4 regions of the Lactobacillus sp. VURO6/B1 (VP7) genome follow, and region 2 is predicted to be linked to each of the others. Evidence: predicted binding sites of a transcription regulator. Region 2 holds the regulator's gene; each other region holds the start of a gene.
The links. Region 2 encodes HrcA, which represses chaperone genes, less so after heat shock. Its sites were predicted from a motif close to TTAGCACTCNNNNNNNNNGAGTGCTAA; they were not measured.
Positions count from the first base shown of each region.

Region 1: ACZ2M0_RS01760 (ATP-dependent Clp protease ATP-binding subunit) is a predicted target of HrcA. The motif match lies at 2,144-2,170, and genes of this name have one in related genera.
Region 3: ACZ2M0_RS04040 (ATP-dependent Clp protease ATP-binding subunit) is a predicted target of HrcA. The motif match lies at 1,557-1,583, and genes of this name have one in related genera.
Region 4: clpP (ATP-dependent Clp endopeptidase proteolytic subunit ClpP) is a predicted target of HrcA. The motif match lies at 1,147-1,173, and genes of this name have one in related genera.

Region 1 covers NZ_JBVOWJ010000002.1:123,029-126,245, forward strand. Annotated here, with positions in the region: gene ACZ2M0_RS01760 (ATP-dependent Clp protease ATP-binding subunit) at 1-2,103, opposite strand, end outside; gene ACZ2M0_RS01765 (hypothetical protein) at 2,274-2,456, shown strand; gene ACZ2M0_RS01770 (phosphocarrier protein HPr) at 2,570-2,836, shown strand; gene ptsP (phosphoenolpyruvate--protein phosphotransferase) at 2,836-3,217, shown strand, end outside.
Region 2 covers NZ_JBVOWJ010000010.1:15,564-18,780, reverse strand. Annotated here, with positions in the region: gene ribF (riboflavin biosynthesis protein RibF) at 1-700, shown strand, start outside; gene hrcA (heat-inducible transcriptional repressor HrcA) at 834-1,883, shown strand; gene grpE (nucleotide exchange factor GrpE) at 1,896-2,483, shown strand; gene dnaK (molecular chaperone DnaK) at 2,502-3,217, shown strand, end outside.
Region 3 covers NZ_JBVOWJ010000005.1:107,966-111,182, forward strand. Annotated here, with positions in the region: gene ACZ2M0_RS04040 (ATP-dependent Clp protease ATP-binding subunit) at 1-1,520, opposite strand, end outside; partial or broken gene ACZ2M0_RS04045 (AAA family ATPase) at 1,727-3,217, opposite strand, start outside.
Region 4 covers NZ_JBVOWJ010000002.1:178,771-181,987, reverse strand. Annotated here, with positions in the region: gene ACZ2M0_RS02015 (SH3-like domain-containing protein) at 1-1,034, opposite strand, end outside; gene clpP (ATP-dependent Clp endopeptidase proteolytic subunit ClpP) at 1,195-1,779, shown strand; gene whiA (DNA-binding protein WhiA) at 1,840-2,775, opposite strand; gene ACZ2M0_RS02000 (gluconeogenesis factor YvcK family protein) at 2,782-3,217, opposite strand, start outside.

The DNA of each region.
Region 1 (3,217 bases), on a different contig from region 2:
TGAATGATCAAGTTTGTAGTCAGCAACCTTGTCTTCAATTTCCTCCTGAATAGTTCTACGTAATGGTCTTGCACCCATAGCAGGATTGTAACCTTCTTCAACCAGTTTCTTCTTAGCATCTTCACTAACGGTGATTTGTAAGCCTTGGTTCTTAACCATGTTGTTAACATCAGTGAGCATTAAGTTGACAATTTTCACTAAGTCATCCTTAGTTAATTCGTTGAATTCGATCACGTCGTCTAAACGGTTTAAGAATTCTGGCTTAAAGAACTGACTCATTGAATTTCTAGCACTATCAGGTTTATCTTTAGCATTTTCAGCAGCGAAACCTACACTGGCGTTTTTAATACCCTGACCGGCATTAGAAGTCATGATAATAATTGTATCTTTGAATGATACCGTTCTGCCTTGAGAATCGGTAAGGCGACCATCATCTAATATCTGCAGGAAAAGATTCATAACTGCTGGATCAGCTTTTTCAATTTCGTCTAGCAAGATCAAACTATACGGATGACGACGTACACGTTCAGTTAATTGACCAGCTTCTTCATAGCCGACATAGCCAGGTGCCGAACCAATCAATTTGGAAACTGAATATGATTCCATATATTCTGACATGTCGAAACGAATTAGAGCATTTTCTGAACCAAACATTTGCTTGGCCAACTGCTTAGCCAATTCAGTTTTACCGACTCCAGTTGGTCCAACAAATAAGAAAGAGCCTATAGGACGACCAGATTTGTTAAAGCCAATTCTGTTACGCCTAATTGCCCGAGCCAGTTTATCAACAGCCTTGTCTTGGCCAATGACGTGAGCTTTCAGGTTTGGTGCCAGATTTTGCAGCTGGTTTTCTTCCTGCTTTTGCAAATCGCCCACAGGAATGCCAGTTTTTTCTTCCACGATTTTATTCATAATTTTACTGGTGATCACTGGCGATTTATCCGGATCAACCTTTTGATCTTTCATCTTATTATATTTTTCAATTTGATCGCGGTAGTAAGCAGCTTTTTCGTAATCTTCGTTCTTTAAAGATTCTTGCTTTAGTTTTTGGGCTGCATCAATCCGTTCTTTCATTTTATCTTTATCAACATATGGTATTGTCAGATTCATGCGTGAACCTGCTTCATCAAGCAAATCGATTGCTTTATCAGGTAAAAATCTGTCCTGGATATACCGCTCAGATAGTTCAGCAGCAGCTTTAATGGCATCATCAGTGTAGTGAACGTGATGGTAATCTTCATAGCGCTTTTGAATACCCTTTAAGATCCGGATAGTTTCTTGAACCGAAGGCTCTTTAACGTCAACGGGTTGGAAACGTCTTGCTAAAGCAGAATCTTTTTCAATTTCACGATATTCCTTTAAGGTTGTCGCACCAACTAGTTGTAAATCACCGCGGGCAAGAGCAGGTTTGATAATATTGCCTGCATCCATTCCGCCTTCAGCATTGCCTGCGCCAACTATTTCGTGAATCTCATCAATAAAGAGAATGATATCGTCGTGATTTTCTACTTCTTTAAGAAGTTGCTGCATACGCTGTTCAAATTGACCGCGAATGCCTGTACCTTGTACTAAAGAAACTACATTCAATGAGATTATTCTTTTGTCTTGCAGCTTGGCGGGAACTGAGCCATCGACAATTTGTTGAGCTAAGCCTTCGACCACGGCAGTTTTACCGACACCGGCTTCACCAATTAAAACTGGGTTGTTTTTTGTTCTGCGGTTTAAAATTTCAATCACACGTGCGATTTCCTTATCGCGACCAATGACTGGATCAATCTTGCCCTTTCTTGCCAGCGCAGTTAGATCTGTTCCATATTGATCTAAAAGTGAACGACCACCATCGGCACCATTATTGCCATTGGCATTGCCAGGTCCGCCATTATTCATTCTTGGATCTCCTGGATTTCCAGCGTTGCCATTGTAATTAAACAGGTCGCTAAAATCACCAAAAAAGCCATTATTGTCATTATTCATATTAATATTTCCTTGTTGTTTAAGTTGTTGATAACATTGTCCGCATAAATTAATTTCGCGACTTTGTCCATTAACCTTTGCAAATAAGTGAATGGAAGCTGGTCGTTTTTGACAGTTTTGACAAAGCATTGTATTACCGCCTTTCATATCAGTTTACTAAATTATATAATTAGCACTCGGAATAATCAAGTGCTAAAACTTGGATCTTATTATTTGTAAGTATGCTAAATATGCTAAAATACATGTAAGCAAAATCAAAAATGTTGCTTAAATAATATAAATAAAAAGCGGTGGTAAAGTTGGATTATCAAAAAATTCTTGAGCAGTTGGCAGATGGTGAACTAGATCATTATGAAGTTGATCCTCAAAACGCTTTTGAATTTCAATCTGCATTAAGGTCTTTTGGTAAGAGGCAAAACATAACGGGAAAGGCCTTGCGGGGTGGTAAAATAATTTATTCGCAGTCCAAGACTGGAGTTTAATGATGTAAACTGTTACATTTATGTTGTCTAATTCACAAAAAAATGATAGTCTAAGTAAGCGAATAGGTATTTACTACCGTTTTGATTTTTTGAATTAAAAGGAGATATATATAATGGAAAAACGCGATTTTCATGTTGTTGCAGAAACAGGTATTCATGCTCGTCCAGCTACATTGCTAGTACAAGCAGCTTCTAAGTTTGGTTCAGATATCAACTTGGAATACAATGGTAAATCAGTTAACTTGAAATCAATCATGGGTGTCATGTCACTCGGAGTTGGTAAAAATGCTGATGTCACAATCAGTGCTGATGGTGATGATGAAAAAGACGCAATCAACGCTATTTCTGAAACAATGAAAAAAGAGGGTTTAGCTGAATAATGACCAAGACTTTAAAAGGAATTGCTGCAAGTGATGGTATTGCTGTAGCACCAGCCTATCTCTTGGTTGAACCTGATCTTTCATTTTCAAAAACTACGGTTAGCGATGTTGAAAGTGAGTTAGCACGCTACAAGAAGGCAATTTCAGTAGCAACTGCTGAAGTTGAAAAAATCCGTGATAGCGCAAAAAAGAGTTTAGGTGAAGATGAAGCTCAAGTTTTTGAAGCTCACCTGATGATCTTAAATGATCCTGAATTTACTGGTGCCATCGAAAATGAAATCAAAGAGCAAAAAGTTAACAGTGAAGCTGCACTTGATGAAACTGCTCAAAAGTTCATTACAATTTTTGAAGGCATGACTGATAACGAATACATGCAGCAAC
Region 2 (3,217 bases):
AGCTTATAAAATGCAGGAACTAAAAGTTGATTTTTTGCTGGTGATGCATTTCAATGAAGCATTTAGTAAACTGACTGCACAAGAATTTGTAGATAAGATTATTGTTAGACTACATGCGGATACAGTGGTAGCTGGCTTTGACTATACTTATGGTCCCAAACAGATTGCCAATATGAAAAACTTCCCCAAATTTGCTAAGGGAAGATTTGCTATTATTGATGTTCCAAAACAGTCGTGTGATGGCCAAAAAATAGGCTCTACCGAAATCAAAAGGGCCATCACCAATGGAGATATGGAATTGGCCGCAAAGTTATTAGGTTTTCCGTATGTTATGTCCGGTTATGTGGGTCACGGTTTACGTAATGGCCATAAGCTTGGTTTTCCTACTGCAAATCTAGTTTGGCCTAAGGACAAGGTTGTTCCTAAAATTGGAGTATATGCTACTAAAACCAAGATTAAAGGTAAGTGGTATGAGTCTATGACAAGTGTGGGCTACAATGTCACGATTAATGAAGGTAAAAAGCTATATATTGAATCGAATTTATTTGGATTTGATCAAGAAGCCTATGATGAAGAAATAATAATTAAATGGTATAAGTATACTCGTGGCGAAATTAAATTTAATAACTTGAAGGATCTAAAAAAACAAATGAGCGCTGACGAGTCAGAAATTAAGACTTATTTTGCAAATATTGATTAGATTGATTGCTTTTAAAGAGACGAGAGTTTTTGGTAAAAAAGTTAGCACTCAACTTGACATTCTGCTAAAAGCTAGTATCATATTAATTGTTAGCACCTGATAGGATTGAGTGCTAAAAGTGAGGGCGATATTTATGTTGACCGAACGTCAAGAATTAATTTTAAAAACTATTATCAATGATTTTACGCAGACACATGATCCTGTTGGCTCTAAAACAGTGATGAATCAATTGCCTATCAAAGTTTCGAGTGCAACTATTCGTAATGAAATGGCGATTTTAGAAGATAAGGGTTTGATTGAAAAAACTCATTTGTCAAGTGGTCGAGTACCTTCAACAGAGGGCTACCGTTACTATCTTGACAATTTAGTTGAGCCGTTGCAAATTTCATCTTCTGTTTACAAGAAAATCATTAATCAGCTTGATCAGCCGTTCCATCAAGTAAATGACATCGTACAGGAAGCGGTTAAAATTTTGTCTGACTTAACAAATTACACTGCATTCGCGGAAGGGCCTGAGAATAGTGATTTAACTATTACTGGCTTTCGTATTGTGCCTTTGTTTAGCAGACAAATTATGGCCATTCTAGGTACTAGTGATGGTGATGTTCATGACCAAGTTTATAACTTACCAAACAATATTCATGGTGATGACATTGAACGGGCCGTACGTATGATTAACGATGAATTAGTTGGAAAAACGCTAGATCAAGTTACACCAGGTTTTCTCAAAAAGGCCCTAGGTAAAAAGCTAAAAGCTGCTCATGTTTCTGAATTAATAGACTTAGTTGAAGATGTGATTAGTGATGCTGCCAGCGAGCAAATGTATGTCGATGGTCAGATTAATTTACTCAATAACATTTCTTTAAGCGATGTTTCTAATTTGCGATCATTATATGAAATGATTGAGCATAATGATTTGATGTCCAGTCTTTTGGATCGCGAGCAAAATTCTAAAAGTGACCGCTATCCTGTTCGGGTTAGCCTAGGATCTGAACTGTCCAATGATCTATTAAAGGATTATAGTCTGCTTACGGCAGAGTATAGTGTTGGTACCCACGGAAAAGGGATAATTGCTTTACTTGGCCCTGATAATATGCCGTATTCTCAAGTTATAGGATTACTTGAATATTTTAGAAACGAGTTGTCTAAAAAGTTGCTTGATTATTATGGTAGATTCAAATAAAGGAGGTTAGCCGTGAGTAAGGAAGAAATTCATAGTAAAAATTCAAAAAAAGAGCAAAAAGAAACAACTGAATCAAAAGAAGTTAAAAAGGATTCTCAAGCTAAGGCTAACGCAAAAAAGAAACCTGAGTCTTTAGAAAGTAAATTGCAACACAATTTGACTCAGTTGCAAAAAGATAAAGACGACTTGGAAGATAAGTACTTGCGCAGTCAAGCAGAAATGCAAAATATGCAAAATCGGTATAATAATGAAAGAGCGCAGCTTATTAAATATGAATCACAATCTTTAGCTAAAGATGTTTTACCAGCGATGGATAATTTAGAAAGAGCTTTGGCAACAAAGGTTGATGATGAAGCTTCAAAGCAGCTTAAAAAGGGAGTGCAAATGACACTTGATTCTCTGGTTAAAGCCATGAAAGATCACGGAATCAGTGAAATCACTGCTGAAGGTGTGAAGTTTGATCCCAATTTGCACCAAGCTGTTCAAACAGTTGAAGCTGAAAATGATGATCAAAAAGATCATGTTGTGCGGGTTTTGCAAAAAGGATACTTATACAAAGATCGTACTTTAAGACCAGCGATGGTTGTTGTAGCACAATAATTGAAAGGAAGCATATCAATGTCAAAAGTTATCGGAATTGACCTCGGAACTACCAACTCAGCAGTTGCTGTTCTTGAGGGTAAGGAACCAAAAATTATTACCAACCCAGAAGGAAATCGTACTACTCCATCAGTAGTCGCTTTCAAAGATGGAGAAATTCAAGTCGGAGAAGTTGCTAAGAGACAAGCAATTACTAATCCTAATACTATTTCTTCAATTAAGCGTCACATGGGTGAAGCTGATTATAAGGTCAAGATTGGTGATAAAGCATACACACCTCAAGAAATTTCCGCTATGATTTTGCAATATATCAAGAAATTCTCTGAAGATTATCTTGGTGAGAAGGTTACCGAAGCAGTCATTACCGTTCCTGCATACTTTAATGATGCTCAGCGTCAAGCTACTAAGGATGCTGGTAAAATTGCTGGCCTTGATGTTAAGAGAATAATTAACGAGCCTACTGCATCTTCACTTGCTTATGGCCTTGATAAAGATGCTGAAGATGAAAAAGTTCTGGTTTATGACCTTGGTGGTGGTACCTTTGATGTTTCTGTTTTGCAATTAGGTGACGGAGTCTTCCAGGTACTTTCAACTAACGGTGATACTCACCTTGGTGGCGATGACTTCGATAATAAAATTATTGATTGGCTGATCAAGAATTTTAAAGATGAAAATGGAGTCGACCTTTCTAAAGATAAAATGGCTTTACAAAGGCTAAAGGATGCCGCTGAAAA
Region 3 (3,217 bases), on a different contig from region 2:
TTTTCAATTTCATCGAACAAAATCAAGCTGTATGGCTGGTGACGAACTTTTTCAGTCAACTGACCGCCTTCACCGTAGCCAACATAACCTGGAGCAGAACCAATTAGTTTGTTAACTGCCATTTGATCTTGATATTCAGACATATCAAGTCTAATAAGATGATTTTCACCACCAAATAGTTGGATGGCCAGTTGTTTAGCTAATTCCGTTTTACCTACACCAGTAGGTCCGGTTAACAAGAATGTCCCAGTAGGACGATCATTGTCTTTGAAAACTTGTTTACGGGCAATTGCATCAGTAATGACATCAACCGCATTATCCTGATCAATAACCACTTTCTTTAATTTTTCAGCTAAATCAAGGTTCTTTTGTCCTGCACTTGCGTGCAATTCACTCATTGGAATCTTTGTCTTGGCTTCAATCAAAGCATAGATATCTTCATCAGTAACATGTGGAGTCGCTTCATCATCTACATGATCAGCTTTGTCGCGCAACTCTTCAATCTTCTTTTTCAGCTCACTTGCTTTACTGTAATCTTCCTTTTTGGCAGCAGTTTCTTTTTCACTTTCCAGCTTTTTAATCCGCTTCTTTAAAGTTGCTTCATCATCAGGAATAGTGTCGAGACCCTTTTTGGCACCTGCTTCATCCATTAAATCAATGGCTTTGTCAGGTAAATAGCGTCCTTGAATATAACGCTGTGACAACGTGACTGCAAGCTTTAAGGCACTATCATTATATTTCACATGATGGAAAGCTTCGTACTTATCTTTGAGACCCTCCAAAATTTCGACAGTCACTGCAGCAGATGGTTCTGGAACTTGTACAGGCTGGAACCTACGTGCTAATGCCGCATCATTTTCAATCCTGCGGTACTCACTCGTAGTCGTTGCACCAATCAGATTCAAGTCGCCACTAGCCAAAGCCGGTTTCAAAATATTAGCAGCGTCACCATTGTTATTTTCAGAGTCAGTTGACCCTGCTCCGACAATATTATGTAATTCATCAATAAATAAGATAATATTAGGATTTTTCTTAGCTTCGTCGATCACTTTTTTCAGGCGCTCTTCAAAGCTACCACGCAAACTTGATCCAGCAACCATATCATTAATGTTGATTGCAATAATATGCTTGTCTTTCATCTTGTCCGGAACATCGCCTGCAGCAATCTTTTGTGCCAATCCTTCTACAATGGCAGTTTTACCTACACCTGCTGGTCCAACTAAAACTGGATTGTTCTTTTTGCGCCGACTTAGAATCTCTATAACTTCCTGAATTTGTTCGTCACGCCCAATAACAGGATCGTATTTATTCTTCTTAGCCTGTTCAACCAGATCAACCCCAATTGGTTTTTGACCTTGCTTTTGCCCCATTTGTCCATTTTGAGTTATATCTTGCGGTGAAATATTCATACTGCTTGAATAGTGAATAGGAATAGCTCCACCATTATCATTAGTATTGTTAAAGAAAGAATTGTTTAATTCGTTAAATAAATCGTCAAAATCATTATCAAAATATGCCATATGTAAACACCCCTTTGATAGGTTATAAATTTGTAATTAGCACTCGTAGCGTTCGACTGCTAATTGCTTACATATAATATTATAGCAGGTTATCCACAGAAAGCAATAGTTTTGATTAATTTTTTCCACAGGATTGGAATTTTTTCCACAAGAAGCAAAAAAGCCCTAAAAGTTACATTAATCGCTACTTTTAGGACTTTTGCTTTCTATTTTTGATATAAATTAAACTGCTTTGCTAAATATTTACCAGTCAAACTATTAGATTTTCGAGAAATATCCACAGGTACACCACTTGCAATAATTTTTCCTCCTTGTTGTCCTCCTCTAGGTCCCATATCAATCATATAGTCACTGTTAGCCATAATATCCAGGTCATGCGTAATAGTAATAATAGTGCCTTCTTGTTCAAGCAGTCTTTGAAACACTTGTAAGAGGGTTCTAACATCTTGTGGATGCAAACCTACTGTTGGCTCATCAAAAACAAATAAAGTACCTTTTTGTCTTTGATGAATATGGCTAGTTAACTTTAAGCGCTGTGCTTCTCCTCCTGACAAAGCCGGAGTAGATTCTCCTAAATGAAGATAACCTAATCCCATGTCACGCAATGTTGTAATTGTTTTATTAATTTTTGGCACTTCTTGAAAAATTTCTTCTTTTAAGGCATCATCTACTGAGTAATCTAAAACATCAGCAATACTCAAGTTGTGCCATTTTACCTGCAAAACTTTTTGATTGAAACGATGGCCTCCACAGACAGAGCATGTTTCAACCATGTCAGGTAAATATTGAATATCAAGTGCAATCACACCTGTACCACCACATGCAGGGCATGCACCTTCTTTATTATTATATGAAAAATGAGACGCGCGATATTTTAACTTTTTAGCCAATGGTTGTTTGGCGAAAAGCTTACGCAAGTTGTCCATAACATCTGTATATGTTGCAACAGTTGAGCGCTGATTTTTACCAACTGGCGTAGAATCAACACTAACTATATTTTTAATGTCACCATTCTTTAAGTTCTTAACCCAACTAGGCCCATCATTTTGATTTTTCTGTGCTTTAAGCGCTGGAATTAAGGAATCAAGAATTAAAGTAGTTTTACCAGCACCCGAAAATCCAGTAACAGAAGTTAAACGATTGACAGGTATTTGCACATGCAAGTTTCTTAAGTTAAAACGTTCAGTAACATCAAGTTCTACTTTGCCGCGTTTAAAAATTTGGTTTTTATCAGCCCTGGGGCGAACAAATAGTGGTGCCTTACCTGTTAAATAAGGCCCAATCAAAGATCTTTTGTCATGTTCTATCTCTTTAGGTATTCCCTGGGAAATAATTCTTCCACCCTGACTACCTGAACCTGGACCAATTTCAATCACCCAATCAGCCGCATTAATAATGGCAGTTTCATGGTCAACAACAACTAAAGAATTGCCTTGATTAACCAATTCATGAAATACATCAATTAGCCCAGCTACATTGTCAGGGTGTAAGCCAACCGATGGTTCATCTAAAACATAGAGCACTCCTGTAGTTTCGGTACGTAGCGTTCTGCCAAGCTGGATACGTTGAAGTTCCCCAGTGGAAAGACTGCTTGCTTGTCTATCTATGCTCAAATAATCTAGTCCTAATTTTAATAAAGGTTTTACTTGGTGCAGCAATTCACCCGTTAAATTTGCTGCTAAGTCCTGCATGTCTTG
Region 4 (3,217 bases), on a different contig from region 2:
TGCCCAGACATCACATCTGTATGACTCAAAAGACTGGTATAGGCCCACCCATCAGAAACGGTTACTCCTTCTGGAATATGACCGACACGATTGATGTTATCATCGGTTGGATCTGCAACACTTAATAAAACTGGTTGATAAAACTTGGTTTTCAGTGTCAAGTCACCACTAGTTAAGGTATGTTTACTATCTTCAGGACTATACTCTGTTGGACTAACGTAGTTTAAGGATGAGCCATAATGAGTTTTCCAAGCTTGATAATCATTTGTACCTGGTTGAGCAGGGAAGGAATTAAAAGTATCAGGATTAACAACTCCCTCTTTAGTGCTCTTTCTAACCGTTATTTTAACTGTAGCAGTCGCATCCCCATAGGTATATTTAACTTTATATGTTTTTGGCGTACCACAATTTATACTATCCTTTGACACAATAACTTGACTATTGTCAATCACAGTTCCCATACTGTTAGTGACATATGAAATTGCATCTTTTGGTGAAAAGTTATAAAACTCATTGCGGACCAAAGTGACAGTTTTAGGAACAGCGATTTTGTTTCTGTCAAAGTAATTTTCATTTACATAGCCTACTTCACGACCATTAACATAAATACGCCAATAGCGATATTTCTTGGTTTCGATCAGTTGATCTGACTGAATATGACTATACTGAAAATTTATGCCATCAGCTACTTTAGTATTAACTTTGCCGTCTTTAACTTCTTTCCAAACCTTATAGTTCTTATTACCGGCAACTTTTGTCATCATAGCAAAACCGGTAACAACCTGTTTGGGTTTAGGCTTAGTATTATCCTGATCATCTGTACCATTTTGATCAGTTTGACCTGATTTATTGGCATCAGTATTATCAGAATTTGCATCAGTTGAGCTATTCGATGATTTATTACTATCATCTTGAACTGGCGGCTGAGTGCTACTGGAATCTGCCGCAACTGATGTAGTTGACAAACCGGTATAGATCAATAATCCGGCAACTAAAGTCAGCAAATAGGTTATTGTTTTCTTATAAAGCTTCAAAATATATCCTCCAATATTTAAGTTTACATCTAAATTATATAATAAAAACCTTATTAAAAAGAATACAATTTTAATACACTTTCATTGACAGCAAGTAATGTAAGTGATTTAATTAGCACTGTACTTGATAGAGTGCTAATTATATTTAGGAGGTAGAAAGATGCTTGTACCTACAGTTATTGAACAAACTGCACGCGGCGAACGCGCATATGACATATATTCACGTTTATTGAAAGACAGAATCATCATGTTAAGTGGTGAAATTAACGATGATATGGCAAATTCAATTATTGCACAATTACTATTTCTTGATGCCCAAGACAACACCAAGGATATTTCACTTTACATTAACTCACCAGGTGGTGTAATCACTTCTGGCTTAGCAATCATGGATACCATGAATTTTATTAAATCTGATGTTTCAACCATCGCTATCGGTATGGCAGCCTCTATGGCTTCCATTTTACTGACTAGTGGTGCAAAAGGTAAACGTTTTGCATTACCTAATTCAACGGTTCTAATTCACCAGCCTTTAGGTGGTGCACAGGGTCAGCAAACAGACATTCAAATTGCTGCCAATGAAATTTTAAAGAGCCGTGAAAAGATTAACAGAATTTTGCATGAAACTACTGGTCAGCCCTTAGAAAAAATTCAAAAGGACACTGAGCGGGACAATTACATGACCGCACAGCAAGCTAAAGACTATGGTTTAATCGATGAAATTATGGTTAACCAAAAGAAATAAGCTTTAGCAATTAACTTGTATTAAAAAAAGAAACTCATTCACATGGATGAGTTTCTTTTTTTATTTCTGAATGTTTTCTGCTATATCATGAATTTTTTTAAAACGATGATTGACTCCTGATTTTGATATTGGACCGTCCGGAACCTGCTGCGCTATTTCTTTCAGTGACAGTTCCGGTTCCTCTAATCGTAGTCTAGCCAATCCCTGCAACTTTTCAGGAATATTTTCTAAGCCAATTTTGCGCTCAATTAGTTCTATGTCTTCAACCTGTTTCGCTGCTGCATTTGCAGTCTTTTTTAAATTGGCTGTATCACAATTAACAAGCCGGTTGACAGAATTACGCATATCACGCATAATACGCAGATCCTCAAAAGACAGCATTGCATTTAAAGCCCCCACGATATGTAAAAAGTCACCAATTTTTTCGGCTTCTTTCAGGTATACAATATAGCCTCGTCGCCTTTTTGTGCTTTTAGCATTTAAATTAAAGCGATCATTCATAATCTTGAGTAGATCATCATTATGATTTTGATAAATAGAATAAATCTCTAAATGATATCGACTGGTATTAGGATTATTCACGCTACCGCTTGCCAAAAATGCACCCCTAAGGTATGACATTGCCCCTTCACGTGATTTAATAATCCTCTCTGGAATTCTGGTAATTAAATTTAACGTAGGTGTTAAAATTTCTAAATTATTCAGTATTTCTTTGACATGATTCTGCAATCGTACCAGGTATTGGTTATTTTTCTTAAGCTTCATTTTGCGTGAAACTATTAGTTGTGGTTCAACTTTATACGCAGTCTTTATTAAAGAAAAAATCCGTCTAGCAATTGCAGGGTTTTCAGTAGTAATATCAAGGCTAAACTGATGCTCGTGAAAATTTAAAACGCCATTCATGCGCAAAAAAGCAGCTAATTCTGCCTTAGCATGTTCAGGATGAATAGGTAGTGAGGTCAACTCTTTTTTCACATTACTTGCATAGCTTGCCATTGTTAGTTATTCCTTCCTGCGAGTCATTGCAGCATAAGCCAAGTTGATGATTTCCTTAGCTACTTTTCTGCCATCATGAAAAACCAAGCCACTATGTTGGTCAATAAAATCATCAGTGATCACGCGGCAGCCCTGCTCACGTAACCCTTTGAAATCATTTTTTACAGGTTCTAGGTAGGCATCATAATCTTTAGGATTAAACTTGGACATATCTATTTTGGCACCATTAACCAAGGTCGTATTAATATAATGCCCACCAAGATGGGCATTGATTACTCTGACATGGTCACAATCTGAAAAGTGATCCGTTTCGCCTAGCTGAGTCATGATATTGCAAATATATATTACTTCTGCGTTAGTTTCTTTGACTGCTTCTCCTAAATTAGGAATCATCAGATTAGGCAAGATTGATGTGAACAAACTTCCAGGGCCTAAGACTACA